Linked DNA regions of Mastigocladopsis repens PCC 10914. The protein of the gene in region 1 interacts with the protein of each later gene in a pairwise test. Links are inferred from orthologs where the notes say so. Each region holds a gene or a part of one and is shown on either strand. Other genes may lie near its edges. The genes, in order: pheT and secD.

Region 1 (6,519 bases):
CGTTGCACCCATTCCTGAAATCGATTTTTAGAGTCTACATTTGAGCGAAACTCCACAATACTTTCAGGGACAGAATCAAATAGCGGTTCCACAACACCACGAACTGCTTCAATATCAAAGTTGTTGTCTAGGTAGTAAGCGGCAATGACTGCTTCAAAGGTGCTACTCAGTAGGTTGGGATTTTGGTAGCCTCCTTCTAAACTTGCGCCTTTACCCAACCGCATTCTCAAGTCTAAGCCAACCTCAGTTGCAAACTTTGCCAATTGCTTTTCATCTACCAGCGCGGAACGCCGACGAGTTAATTCGTCTTCGCCCTTTTCCGGGTGACGTCGATAGAGATATTCGCCACTTAAAAAAGTCAGCAAAGCATCACCGAGAAACTCTAAGCGTTCGTTGTGTTCCCCTTCTTGGGGGTTCTCATGGACATAGGAACGGTGTGTCAGCGCACGACGTAGAAGAGAAGCATTCTGAAAGCTTTGTTGTTTAATAATTTCAGCCAATCTCTGTGTTTCTGTGTTAGGGGTTTTTTCAGTTTGCTGAGGACAGAGCATTGCTAGGACTTCTTGCTTGTGCTGTTGTGCAACATTTGCCTCAGATGCAGAGATAGCCTTGAGAAGTCGAGCAATCGTGTCGAGAGCGCGATAAGTGTCCTCTATTGAAAAGCGAGATTGATGCGCCCATGTATTGCGGACTTCAACCAGTTCACTCACTAAAGCACGCCCGGTACAACCTAGTTTTTGACTGAATACCTGATCCCACTGCCCAATTATTATTTTCAATAAAACAGAACTATCATCATGCAAAATATCTTTGGCGTCACATCTTAAGGTTTCGTCATCAGACATACATGATGTAACGTCCGTTAGCCAGCGCTCACCATAAACTTTTTGCATCTCCCTTTTTATGTATGGGTATAAGCCCTGATTTAAAAGAGTGAAACTCCTGCCAACTCGTTCGTGGTTACTAATAGCCATCGTGGTAGTTAAAGTAACATTATTTCTGGGTAATCATTTTATGCACTTTATTGAAGTGCCAGAAAAAATCCATCCATTAACAACTTTTCATATCATCAAAACCGCCTCAGTTCAAAATTGAACTGAGGCGGTTTAATTGTAAATTATGAACGTTCCTGGAAGGGATGAGAATAAAACTCGTCTCTAGCTCTGCGAGGAAAAGTATAAAATCAATCCTCAAAGGATAATTCGTAACTAAGTTGCTAATGCCAAATTACGAATTACTTTCTATTTCTTATGATATGGATAGCTGCACCTGCTACTCCACCATCGACTGCATCCCCAAGGGTATCTTTACCTGGGCGAGTAATCGTGCCAGTCACCGTGCTAGCGGCTACACCTACTCCAACATCTTGACCCAAGTTCCGATTTCTGGGATTGCGTCTAGCACCATTGGCAGCATTAACAGCAGCACCAGCAGCAGCACCCTTAACGGCATTATTTAACACGTTACCACGACCTCGGACAGCTCCAGAAACTACCCCAGCACCTGCTCCAATACCTATATCCTCTAGGATTTTTTTATCAGCAGACGCCGGTTGAGCAGGAACTAAGGTGACACCTGCTAAACTTGCAGCCATGAGGCAGGGCATAAGTGTACGTTTCAAAATTTTGTTCATACGACTCACCTTCTCAATGCATCAAATAACCTGAGAAAAGTTTAAGTTGATACAGTTGTATTTAACCTTTCTCCTAGTCTAGGCAATTCCAAAGCTTTCTTACACGAAAATGCTTTCATAATTACCGTACCTTTTATTCAAAATGCCTGAATCCACTCTTTGACAGAGTATTCGGTCCAGATACCGTTTTGCCAGTAGGGGTCAGCCTCAACTAACTGACGCACGGTGGCTTCGTCTTCGGCTTCGTAAATACCAAAAACTTTAGTTAAATCTTTGGTAGGACCAATAGTCATCAACACACCGGATTCTTTCTGTTTCGCCAGTCCGTCTAGATGTGCTTGACGGTAAGGGGCGCGTTTTTCGAGAACGTCTTCGCAGTAAGTTCCCCACATTACGTATTTAGGCATGGCTATATATTACAATTCAAAATTCACTCATTCAAAATTCAAAAACAAGACACAAGAGAGAAGAAAGAAGAAAGAAGAAAGAGCAAAGAATTTCTTCATTTTTCACTCTTGATTCTTGAGTCTTAACTTCTTAGGGTAACGCCGAATTTCTCCACTAGGGATTCGCGGACTTTGTTGTGTACTGGTTCAATTTCGGTATCGGTGAGAGTGCGATCGCTCGAGCGATAAATCAAGCGAAATGCCAGACTCCGCTGTCCTTGGGGTACGTTCTCCCCGCGATATTCATCAAACAATTCCACAGACTCCAGTAAATCTTTAGCTGCTTTGGTAATTGCTTTTTCAATTTCGGCAACTGTCACCTTCACAGGTGCGAAGAAAGCAATATCTCGATCTGCCGCTGGATAGGTAGAGTAAGGCTTAAATTGCGGTACTAAGATTTCATCTTCGTTTAGAGAATTTAAAAGCACATCTAGATCCAACTGGAATACGTAAACTGAATCTGGTAAACCTTTTTCTTGTCGTAGTTGGGGATGCAGTTGCCCAAAGATACCCAATCTGTTACCCCGTACCCATAGGGAAGCAGTGCGTCCTGGGTGCAAGCGGGAATCTCTGCGATCAGGTTGGTATTCCACTTGCAAGCCAAACTGTTGGTATACATTTTCTAAAATACCTTTGGCTTCAAACCAGGTCATGGGTTGTTCGCGACCGCTTTTTGTCCACTTGCTAGAGGAAATATCGCCTCCCATAATGCCAGCAATGGCATCTGCTTCTTGCAAACCTTCTTCTTCTTGCCAGAAAATTCGCCCAATTTCAAAGCCGTTGAGCGAACCATTCCCCTGTTCTTGGTTGTATTGAAATGCATCAATCAACCCTGATATCAAGTCGGTTCGTAATGCAGAATATTCGACAAATAACGGGTTTGCGAGCACGATTTGTCTGTCTTCCCCTGGTTTTACCAAGGAATAGTGCATTAATTCTGTCAATCCTTCTGCTCGCAATACTGCTCGTAACTTGCGTATCAGATCTTGTTCAACAGGTAAATAACCTGCTTCTGCCTTATCGGGTAAGGTGTCGCAAAATTTATCGTAGCCGTAGAGACGGGCAATTTCTTCAACTAAGTCTATTTCCCGTTCTAAGTCGCGATAACGATAGGGAGGTACCTCAACCGTCCACCTTTGGTCGTCTATGGGAGTCAGCTGACATCCTAGTGCTGTCAGGGTACGTTCCACATCTGCACCTTGGAGTTCCCCTGTTTGCTCTCCCAAGTCGATTGGTCCTAAAACCTCATTCACTCGGTCTAAACGCAGTTCAATGGAACGTGACCAAGTGGCCCGATCAGGACGGGAGTCAGCAATTTCCTGATGTACTATAACTCCATGAGCCAGTTCGTTCATAAGTGACAAAGCACGGCGCGTGGAGACTTCCAACTCAGCGCGGTTGACTCCCCGTTCGTATCTCCCAGAAGACTCGCTTCTTAATCCCACGCTTCGGGAAGAACGGCGAATTGCCACAGAATCAAACAGCGCGGCTTCTAATACCAGGTTTTGAGTCCCATCATGCACTTCGGTTTCTTCACCACCCATGACTCCAGCCAGGGCAACAGGTTTATTATTGGCGGTGATTAACAAATTTTGGGTAGATAAGGTGCGAGTTTGTCCATCCAGGGTTTTGAGAGTTTCCCCAGCGTTGGCGAAGCGGACACCAATTTGTAGAGACGTACCATGGTAGGTCTCCATACCAGCAACAGATTGTAAACGGTTACCATCAAAGGCGTGCAGTGGTTGTCCCCATTCCAACATGACGTAGTTAGTGATATCTACAACATTATTTATGGGTCGCACTCCAGCAGCACGCAGACGCTGTTGCAGCCACTCAGGTGATGATGCAATTTTTACCTGGTCAATCACTGTACCAATATATGCTGGGCAAGCTTGCGTATCGGCAATTTTTAAAGCTAAATTAAACCCACCTTGAGAAATTGAGACTTCACCAGGTTCGGGAAGCGTCAGCTTTGCCCCTGTCAGGGCTGCTACTTCGCGCGCTATGCCAACCATACTTAAAGCGTCAGCACGGTTGGCGGTAGCAGTGACATCTAAAATCACATCATCTAAACCCAACAGTGGACGTACATCATTCCCAAGTTGCAGGTTCTGTTGGGGAAAAATATGAATTCCGTCTACATCGCTAGGTAAACCCAGTTCCTTGAGGGAACAAATCATCCCCTGTGATGGGACACCTCGTAGTTTCGCGGGTTTTATTTTTAAATCGATATTTGGTAGGTAAGTGCCTACAGTTGCCACCGGCACGTAGATATCTGCCCGGACATTGGAAGCACCACAGACGATATTTAAAGTTTCACCCGTGCCGATATCGACTTGGCAAACACTCAATTTATCAGCGTTGGGATGGGGTTGGCGTTCCAGCACTCTCCCCACAACAACACCCGCAGCCCAAGTGCGGCGGTCTTCAATATCTTCCACCTCAAACCCAGCTAATGTCAGTGTTTCTGCTAGTTCTTCTGGGCTAAGTTTCAACTCCACTAGTTCTTGCAACCACTTTAGTGAGATACGCATGTCATGTGTTGTCTTGTCTGAGATCTAAGCTAAATCACGATGCACAGACTATTCTAGAACTAATCCACGAAGTTCCTCACCCATTGGGACAAGCTCTTAATTAACTGAATGGTATTGGGGTATAGGTCAGGTTCAGTTAAGAATAGTTATCTATTGAGGCAAGCTGAGTCGCAAAGCGACACCTGCTGCGCGAACGGATGCAGGGGAAGCTGAGCCCTCCAGACACGCTGCGCGAACGGATGCAGGAGGAGAGAACAAAGGCTTATCACCAAGCGTATTGGAGTATAGGTAAATCATTCAAACCTCAAAATGAAAGTATTATTAAAAATAAATTAAAAATAAATTATATTAACCTAATAATATTAATCCCTAGGGTTGTTTCCTGATATCCTAATTTCACTTTTTTTGCTATTACTTATATACTCATAACTAAATTATTAAGCCAAATGCATAAACACTATTTTGAGTAAATCTGCACGAGTAAAAGGCTTAGTTAAATATCCGGAGGCTCCCACCAATCTTGCTTTTACTCGGTCTACAAGACCCCTGTTTCCTGTTACCATTATTATGGGAGTTTTTTTAAAAATTGAGTTATTTCGGACGATTCGGCATAATTCATAACCATCTATGCCTTCCATGTTCAAATCGAGTAAAATTAGGTCTGGTTTGTGCCGAATAATCGACATAACTGCTTTCAATGGGTCGTTAATTGTGACTACAGAAAAATTTTCATCTTCTAAGAAGCGGCTAATTTCTTTGAGAATCGTGGGACTATCATCTACAGAAATAACTTTATATATTTTTTGCGAAGTAGCAGGAGTAGGAGTTTCTGTCTCAGATTCAAGGTTATTATTATTTGATTTTGTTAATTCCTGAGCTTGTTCTTTATGAGGAGAAATCGGGACTTGTCGCTGATGAGTAGCGACATTCCCCGCAGAGATAGCAGAGTCTTCTTTAGAGAGGATACTGCTTGATGCAACTGCTGAATCCACTAAGCTAGTTTTGGCTTCAGCGACATAACTAGGGTTTTTTACTAAATTTACAAATGTCTTTGGTAATTTATCAAAGGGTGGATCAGGCTCATGCAATAATATGGTACCATTTAAAATATGAGGGTATAATATTCTAGCTAGTTGGATTTCGTCTTGATTTATAATCACTGATATGTGCCGCAGGCTAAAACCTTTCATCCATTCAGTTAAATGAGGATCTATTCCTGATGAAGTTGTTTGACTGTTTGGGATGTTAATTAACAAATATGGACGCTGATAGGGAGAAGAAATTTGGGGACCTAATGACTGCCAATTTTGCAACTTCTGTTGGCAGCGTTCCCCAATTTTTTCTACATCAAGCTTGCAAATAATTGGAACTCGATAATGAGAATCTTTTAGTGTAAAAGTTCCTTGTTCGATTAAAAGATACGACTCCAAGACTTCTTTGACCAATTCTTGAATTAGCAACGCTGCTTGTGTAGAATGCAGATATCGTTCACTAACTAACCAGCAAATGGCTTGATACTCAGGAGGGAGTATAGACTGCTCCCTGGTCTTGTTAGGATGTTCTACTGGCTGACTTTGTGAGTCTGGTTCAAACATCAAACGTAATTGGACACGAATTTCACCAGTGATATTGGGAACATGATGACTCAGGCGACGCAAATGACGTTCTAGTCGGTCAAAAGGTTCGACTGAATGAGTCGCATAAGTTATTTTCCCCTGCTCTAAATATATTGACCAATAAACGGAGTTGCTCAGTACTTGTAAACAAGTACTTTCAGAACAATTAGATAGCTGTCTCAATAAACTTAAGGGACGTAGTTTTGTGAATGTGCCAAAATTATTCATTTCTTTAGAGATTTTTCGGAAAATAAGACCGATTCTTTGAATTTTCGAGTTATCGGTAAATT
Region 2 (6,426 bases), 2.9 Mb from region 1 along the record:
TTCGCTGCTTTTGAAAGTGAGAAATTTAGATGTATCACAAGGCGGAAAGATTCCTGCCATTGCTCTAACCGCAGATGCTGGGGAGGAATATCGCATACGTGCATTATCAGCAGGTTTTGACAGATACATAGCCAAGCCGATAGATTTAGACGAGTTGTCCTCTGTGGTGAAAAGCCTTGCTTTTTCCAAGATCAGCAAGATAAGTGAGTCTGACAAGCTTAACGCCTAGATGCACGAAATATATTAATAGTTTTAAAGAAAAATAAATTAACCGCCTAATTATCCATAAGTATTGCTAATCTCCGGAAATAAAGCGACCATCCAAAATCGTCAACAATTAGGGGTATAAGGGTGTAAGGGTGTAAAGGGGAAGAAAAATTATTGAGCATTGACTCTTTTCCCCTACACCCCCAGTCTTGGTCAAACAGCTTACTGTACAAGTCTTGTTATCTTCTGCTCTGGGCTACTTTTGCCTTGTGCCTTTTTGTACAATGTATGCACATTTCTCTAGGGAAAAATAAGCCTTCTGATATGAGCAAAAGAAGTGCGAACGCGCTTTGCGCGGCTCCTTTTTGGAGCATCGCTCACCGTCTTAGAGAGCAGATGCGCGATAAGATTCAAGAACAATAATCGCAATATAAGGTCTAATGGCAGAAACACTGTTCTTCAACGCTTTACGGGAAGCCATTGATGAAGAAATGGCGCGTGACGCAACTGTATTCGTTCTTGGTGAAGACGTAGGACACTACGGCGGTTCCTACAAAGTGACTAAAGACTTATACAAAAAATATGGCGAACTCCGACTTCTAGACACCCCTATCGCCGAAAACAGCTTTACGGGTTTAGCTGTTGGAGCTGCGATGACTGGGTTGCGACCAATCGTTGAAGGCATGAACATGGGCTTCTTGCTTCTTGCTTTCAACCAAATAGCCAACAATGCTGGAATGCTGCGCTACACCTCCGGCGGTAACTTTAAAATCCCAATGGTCATTCGTGGTCCAGGAGGTGTGGGAAGACAGCTTGGTGCAGAACACTCCCAGCGCTTAGAAGCATACTTCCAAGCTGTACCGGGGTTGAAAATTGTCGCCTGCTCCACACCTTACAACGCCAAAGGATTGCTGAAATCAGCTATCCGTAATGATAACCCAGTGTTGTTCTTTGAACACGTTCTGCTGTACAACTTGAAAGAAGACTTACCAGAAGAAGAATATCTGCTGCCTTTAGATAAAGCAGAAGTTGTCAGGCAGGGAAAAGATGTGACAATTCTGACATACTCGCGGATGCGACATCATGTGATGCAAGCGGTAAAAACCTTGGAAAAACAAGGTTATGACCCCGAAGTTATTGACCTGATATCGCTCAAACCCCTAGATTTTGATACAATAGGTGCATCCGTAAGAAAAACCCATCGAGTCATGATTGTGGAAGAGGGCATGAGAACAGGGGGCATTGGAGCAGAATTAATTGCCTCTATCAATGAACGCTTATTTGATGAGTTGGATGCACCTGTACTGCGACTTTCTTCTCAAGATATTCCCACGCCTTATAACGGCACTATGGAGAGATTGACCATTGTTCAACCAGAGCAAATTGTTGAAGCTGTGGAAAAAATGATCGCTTTGCGCGTTTAGGAATGGAAAGTGGATAGTGGGTAGTAGTTAGTAGTTAGTAGTTAGTGGTTCCTACCAACTATCAACTAACAACTACCAACTCACAACTCTTCCAAAGAGCGCTATCATAGCGTTTGTCGCAGCGAGTAAGGGTATGCAAAGACAGCGATCGCTATTAGCTTTGATTTTAGTGTTGGTAATCGCCGCCATTACGGTGATTGCTACAATTCCTCTATCCCTGGGTTTGGACTTACAGGGAGGTTCACAGCTTACCATTCAGGTGAAAACCACACCGGAAATTCAGCAAATTACCGAACGAGAATTGGAAGCTGTCAAAAGAGTCGTCGAAGGTCGGATCAATGGTCTAGGCGTTTCAGAACCAATCATCCAAGCAGTAGGCACAGACAAAATTTTAGTACAACTACCTGGAGTCAATAACCCAGAGCAAGCAGAACGGGTTCTGGGAGGTACCGCGCAGTTAGAGTTCAAAAAGCAAAAGCCAAATACGGAAACTCAACTGTTTGCTTTTCTAGCACCCAGAACACAACTTAAGGCAAAGCAGGCAGAACTGCGAAAGACTAACGATAAAGCAGCAATTGAAAAAAATCAGCAAGAACTGCAAAAGAATAGCGAAGCGATCGCTGAATTATTTGAAAGCATAAACCCACCACTAACTGGTAAATACCTTGAGGACGCCTATGGCGAGCCAACTCAAAGCAGCAACTGGAATGTAGCCATTCGCTTCAATGATAAGGGCGGTGAACTTTTTGCTGAACTGACAAAGCAACTTGCTGGTACCGGACGTAGCATAGGTATTTTCCTAGATAATGAACTTATCAGTTCTCCTACCGTAGGTCCAGAATTCGCCGCCACTGGTATCACCGGAGGCGCTGCTGTCATCACAGGTCGGTTTACGACACAAGAAGCCAATGACTTAGGCGTGCAGCTACGTGGTGGGGCACTCCCTGTACCAGTGGAAATTGTAGAAAACCGCACAGTTGGAGCAACTTTGGGGAAAGACAGTATTCAAAGCAGCATCTATGCCGGAGTCGGTGGTTTGCTTTTAGTATTAATATTTATGGTGGTGTACTATCGACTACCAGGACTGATTGCGGATATAGCTCTTGTGATTTACTCCCTCCTAACTTGGGCAAGCTTTGCTTTGTTAGGCGTCACCCTGACACTGCCAGGAATTGCCGGTTTTATTCTCAGTATTGGTATGGCAGTTGATGCCAACGTCCTCATTTTTGAGCGTACGCGGGAAGAATTGCGAGCGGGTAAATCCCTATATCGTTCTGTAGAATCTGGTTTCTACCGAGCATTTTCCAGTATCTTAGATAGCAACGTCACAACATGGATTGCTTGTGCTGCGCTTTTCTGGTTGGGGTCTGGCTTGGTGAAAGGCTTTGCCCTGACCTTAGCTTTGGGCGTAGGTGTAAGTATGTTTTCAGCTATCACCTGTAGTCGCACATTCATGTTTTTGGCAATTTCTTTCCCTGCGTTGCGGAAAACGGAACTTTTCTGTCCGAACCTGCCAGTGACAAATAAGGCAGAGGTGGCTCGATGAAACTAAGGATCAACAAATCGCGATCGCTGTGGTGGACTATTTCTGCCATCGTTATTCTTGCTGGTATCATCTCAATGGTGATTTCTTGGCAACAAATTGGTTCTCCCCTACGTCCCGGTCTAGACTTTGTCGGTGGTACGCGGTTGCAGTTTGAACGGGATTGTACCAAGCCGGGCAACTGCGACAAACCAATAGATATTAACGTTGTGCGGGAAGTCGCGCAACAACAAGGGTTGGGTGACAGCAGTATCCAAGTTGTCGCTGACAAAGACACAGGCAAAGAAAACGGCATATCACTTCGGACAAAAAGCTTAACTCCAGAGCAACGTACCCAACTACAAAATGCCCTGAGCGAAAAAATAGGCGCTTTCGACCCACAAAAAAACCAAATTGACACGGTTGGTCCTACCCTGGGGCAAGAACTGTTGAGGTCTGGTTTAATCGCTCTTTTAGTTTCCTTCATTGGCATTGTTGTCTACATGGCTGTCCGCTTTCAGTTGGACTACGCAGTGTTTGCCATCATCGCCCTATTTCACGATGTATTTCTTACAGTAGGGATTTTCTCGATTTTAGGTTTAACACTAGGTACGGAAGTAGATAGCCTTTTCATTGTCGCTCTGCTGACGATTACAGGTTTTTCGGTTAACGACACTGTTGTCATTTACGACCGCATTCGCGAAACCATCAAAACAAATCCCAATCGTCCGATTGCCGATATTGTCGATGACGCAGTTAATCAAACCCTGACACGGTCAATAAACACAACCTTAACCGTGTTACTGACATTATTTGCTATCTTTCTGTTTGGGGGAGAAACACTGAAAAATTTTGCCTTGGCATTGATTGTTGGCTTTGCAGCTGGGGCTTATTCAAGTATTTTCATCGCCAGTACCCTCCTTACCTGGTGGCGAGAGCGTCAAGGAGAATCGACATTATCTCAAGGCGGTGCTGAATCAATTGATGCACAAGCAGATAATTAGTCAAGAGTCAAGACTCAAAAGTCAAAAAACTTCTCCCCATACTCCCCCACCTTTGCACCTTCCCCTGCTCCCCTTCATCTATGGACGAACCAGAACAACCATCACTTAATAGCTGGTATACTGACGGCTGCGACCCGTCTTTTGCCAAACAAGTACAAAAGCTACACCAGCTACAGGTATACAGCAGGTGGTTGTTTGTCAGTTTTTTGTGGCTGACTATTGCACCTGTGTGTGTGTGGGATTTGCGTTCAGAAATTGCTCTATGGCGACAATATTTTACCTGGGTAGCTGTGCGATATGGGCTGTACTATCATACCTTAGCTACCCTTGGTCTATCTTTTTGTCTCGGCACCACCCTTGCTGTTCTGGTTTGGCAAAGTCGGAATATCCTATTTGGACTACCACAACAGGAAAAGCAACGTCTAGAACAACAGGTTGGTCGGATACGTCAACAAGGACCAAGTCATCCTTTATGGAGATGGGTTTGCAGTTAAATTAAAGTATTAATTTTTTTAAGTTTGTTATTGATATAACTCAGCCGCTGTCTTGCAAAATCCGATTAAGGATAGCACATATACTTCTGCACTTCGGGAAAATTCATGAATTATAGTCATACTCAGATTCGATTTAGCGATCGCAAGTCTGAAATCGACCTTTATCAGATTCAGCAGTTATTAAATGTTTCTGCTTTCTGGGCAAAAGGTCGTAGCATTGAAGATTTGGGCATAGCCATTGCAAACAGTGACCCTGTAATTACCGTTTGGGATGGAGAACAACTCGTTGGCTTTGCCAGAGCAACTTCCGATGGCATCTACCGTGCCACTATTTGGGATGTTGCCATTCATCCAGAGTACCGTGGTGTTGGGCTGGGAAGCAAGTTGGTGGAAACCGTTTTGAGCCATAAGCGCATGAACCGCGTTGAGCGTATCTACTTGATGACCACTCACCAGCAGCAGTTCTATGAAAGGATTGGTTTCCAACCTAATTCCACCACCACGATGGTGCTAAATAATCAACATAATTTTAGTTCTCTTCCATCTGAAAATCAGCTTCAGGAATCACTCGGGGGATAGAGACTTGTAGCCTCGTTACATCATCGGCTTGCTCCTTTGTGGTGGGAGAGGGAACTATTTCCAACTTTCCCGCCATGACTTCCAAAAGAGTTTGATTGAGCAATAACTTCATTCCTGGTAAGAGAACGTCGTTTTTGCTTTCAACCTCAGGTGGCTTGTCTTTCAACGTCATGGAATTTATTGGCTCATTCTGGGGAGTAGCATGGGTTGGCACATCCAACCAAATGTCAACACAATCGCTTGTGTGCGAAGCTTTGGCAGAAATACAAATGCTGCCTTCCTCCATCAGAGCAATGCAAGTTTCCACTAAATTTACTAATACTTGTCGCAGCCAGAATGGATCTGCTAAGATATACAATTCTGGATCTGACGGTAGTACCTGGAAGGGAAAATTGCGATTTTCCGCCAGCATATAAGTTAGGCTGTGAACTTCCTGCAATAGTTCCGCTAGTCTTAAAGGCTGAATATTTAATTTGTTCGTACCATGTTCGATTCTGGCAACGCTGAGAATTTCATCAATCAGCTTTAGCAGCTTCAGCGCTCGCTCGTGAGCTTCAGTAATAAATTCTCGTTCTTCTTCTGGATTTTCACATAAGTCAGATAAAATTAACTGATGCAAGCCAATGAGACCATTGAGGGGCGATCGCAATACATGGGTAGTCCGTGCTAAAAACCCCGCCTTAAACTGGCTCATTTCTCGTGCCATTTGATAGGCTAGCTGCGTTTCCTTCATCTGTTGCAGGAGTGCTGGTACAGCCTGTTGTTCTTCTACTGACGATACTGTGGATGAGCTAGAAGACACCCCCCGCCGCGCAAATAACCCACGAAGACTTACCCCCAATGCTAGTCCTGCTCCTAGATATACCCAGTTGCTCCAATTCATAATCTGGCAATTATCACCTTTTTAATTAACCCTAGAGGCGCAAAACAAAGCTTCGGAGTTCCTATTTCACCACTTTCCAACACAGTCCTCCAATCCTGAATTTCTAGCTACAGGTGAAGATTCTTCTGTTTCTGAGTCAGTTTCAGAAGAGGAAACTTTGGAATTATTTACACACAGTACTCAGTAGAGAGCACTGCGATGTGCCTTACTCCCAGTACTGAATTGTTCGGGAGCATTTGACAAACCAAGCCTGCTTACAGCGCTTTTCAAAAAATTCAACCACAAATTGTAGGGTGGCATTGCCCGTAAAAGC

The links.
Region 2: the proteins of pheT (region 1) and secD interact in binary tests that used the Escherichia coli proteins (3 or more experiments, as listed by UniProt). The link is inferred for Mastigocladopsis repens PCC 10914 from one-to-one orthologs.

Annotation. Positions count from the first base shown.
Region 1 is NZ_JH992901.1:2,987,836-2,994,354, reverse strand. Bases 1,889-4,927 are described here. They hold pheT (phenylalanine--tRNA ligase subunit beta), read right to left. Parts: upstream 4,614-4,927; coding sequence 2,163-4,613; downstream 1,889-2,162. Other genes in these bases: MAS10914_RS0115445 (YciI family protein), read right to left, coding at 1,889-2,040. Also shown: rnc (ribonuclease III), read right to left, coding at 1-491; MAS10914_RS0115450 (hypothetical protein), read right to left, coding at 1,235-1,633; more of MAS10914_RS0115445, read right to left, coding at 1,771-1,888; MAS10914_RS0115430 (response regulator), read right to left, coding at 5,051-6,457.
Region 2 is NZ_JH992901.1:5,869,457-5,875,882, reverse strand. Bases 1,025-3,970 are described here. They hold secD (protein translocase subunit SecD), read left to right. Parts: upstream 1,025-1,764; coding sequence 1,765-3,177; downstream 3,178-3,970. Other genes in these bases: secF (protein translocase subunit SecF), read left to right, coding at 3,174-3,970; MAS10914_RS0128105 (alpha-ketoacid dehydrogenase subunit beta), read left to right, coding at 1,025-1,631. In the rest of the region: MAS10914_RS0128110 (response regulator), read left to right, coding at 1-229; more of MAS10914_RS0128105, read left to right, coding at 648-1,024; more of secF, read left to right, coding at 3,971-4,157; MAS10914_RS0128090 (hypothetical protein), read left to right, coding at 4,238-4,651; MAS10914_RS0128085 (GNAT family N-acetyltransferase), read left to right, coding at 4,757-5,230; MAS10914_RS0128080 (sensor histidine kinase), read right to left, coding at 5,181-6,113. UniProt on the Escherichia coli protein: Part of the Sec protein translocase complex. Interacts with the SecYEG preprotein conducting channel. SecDF uses the proton motive force (PMF) to complete protein translocation after the ATP-dependent function of SecA.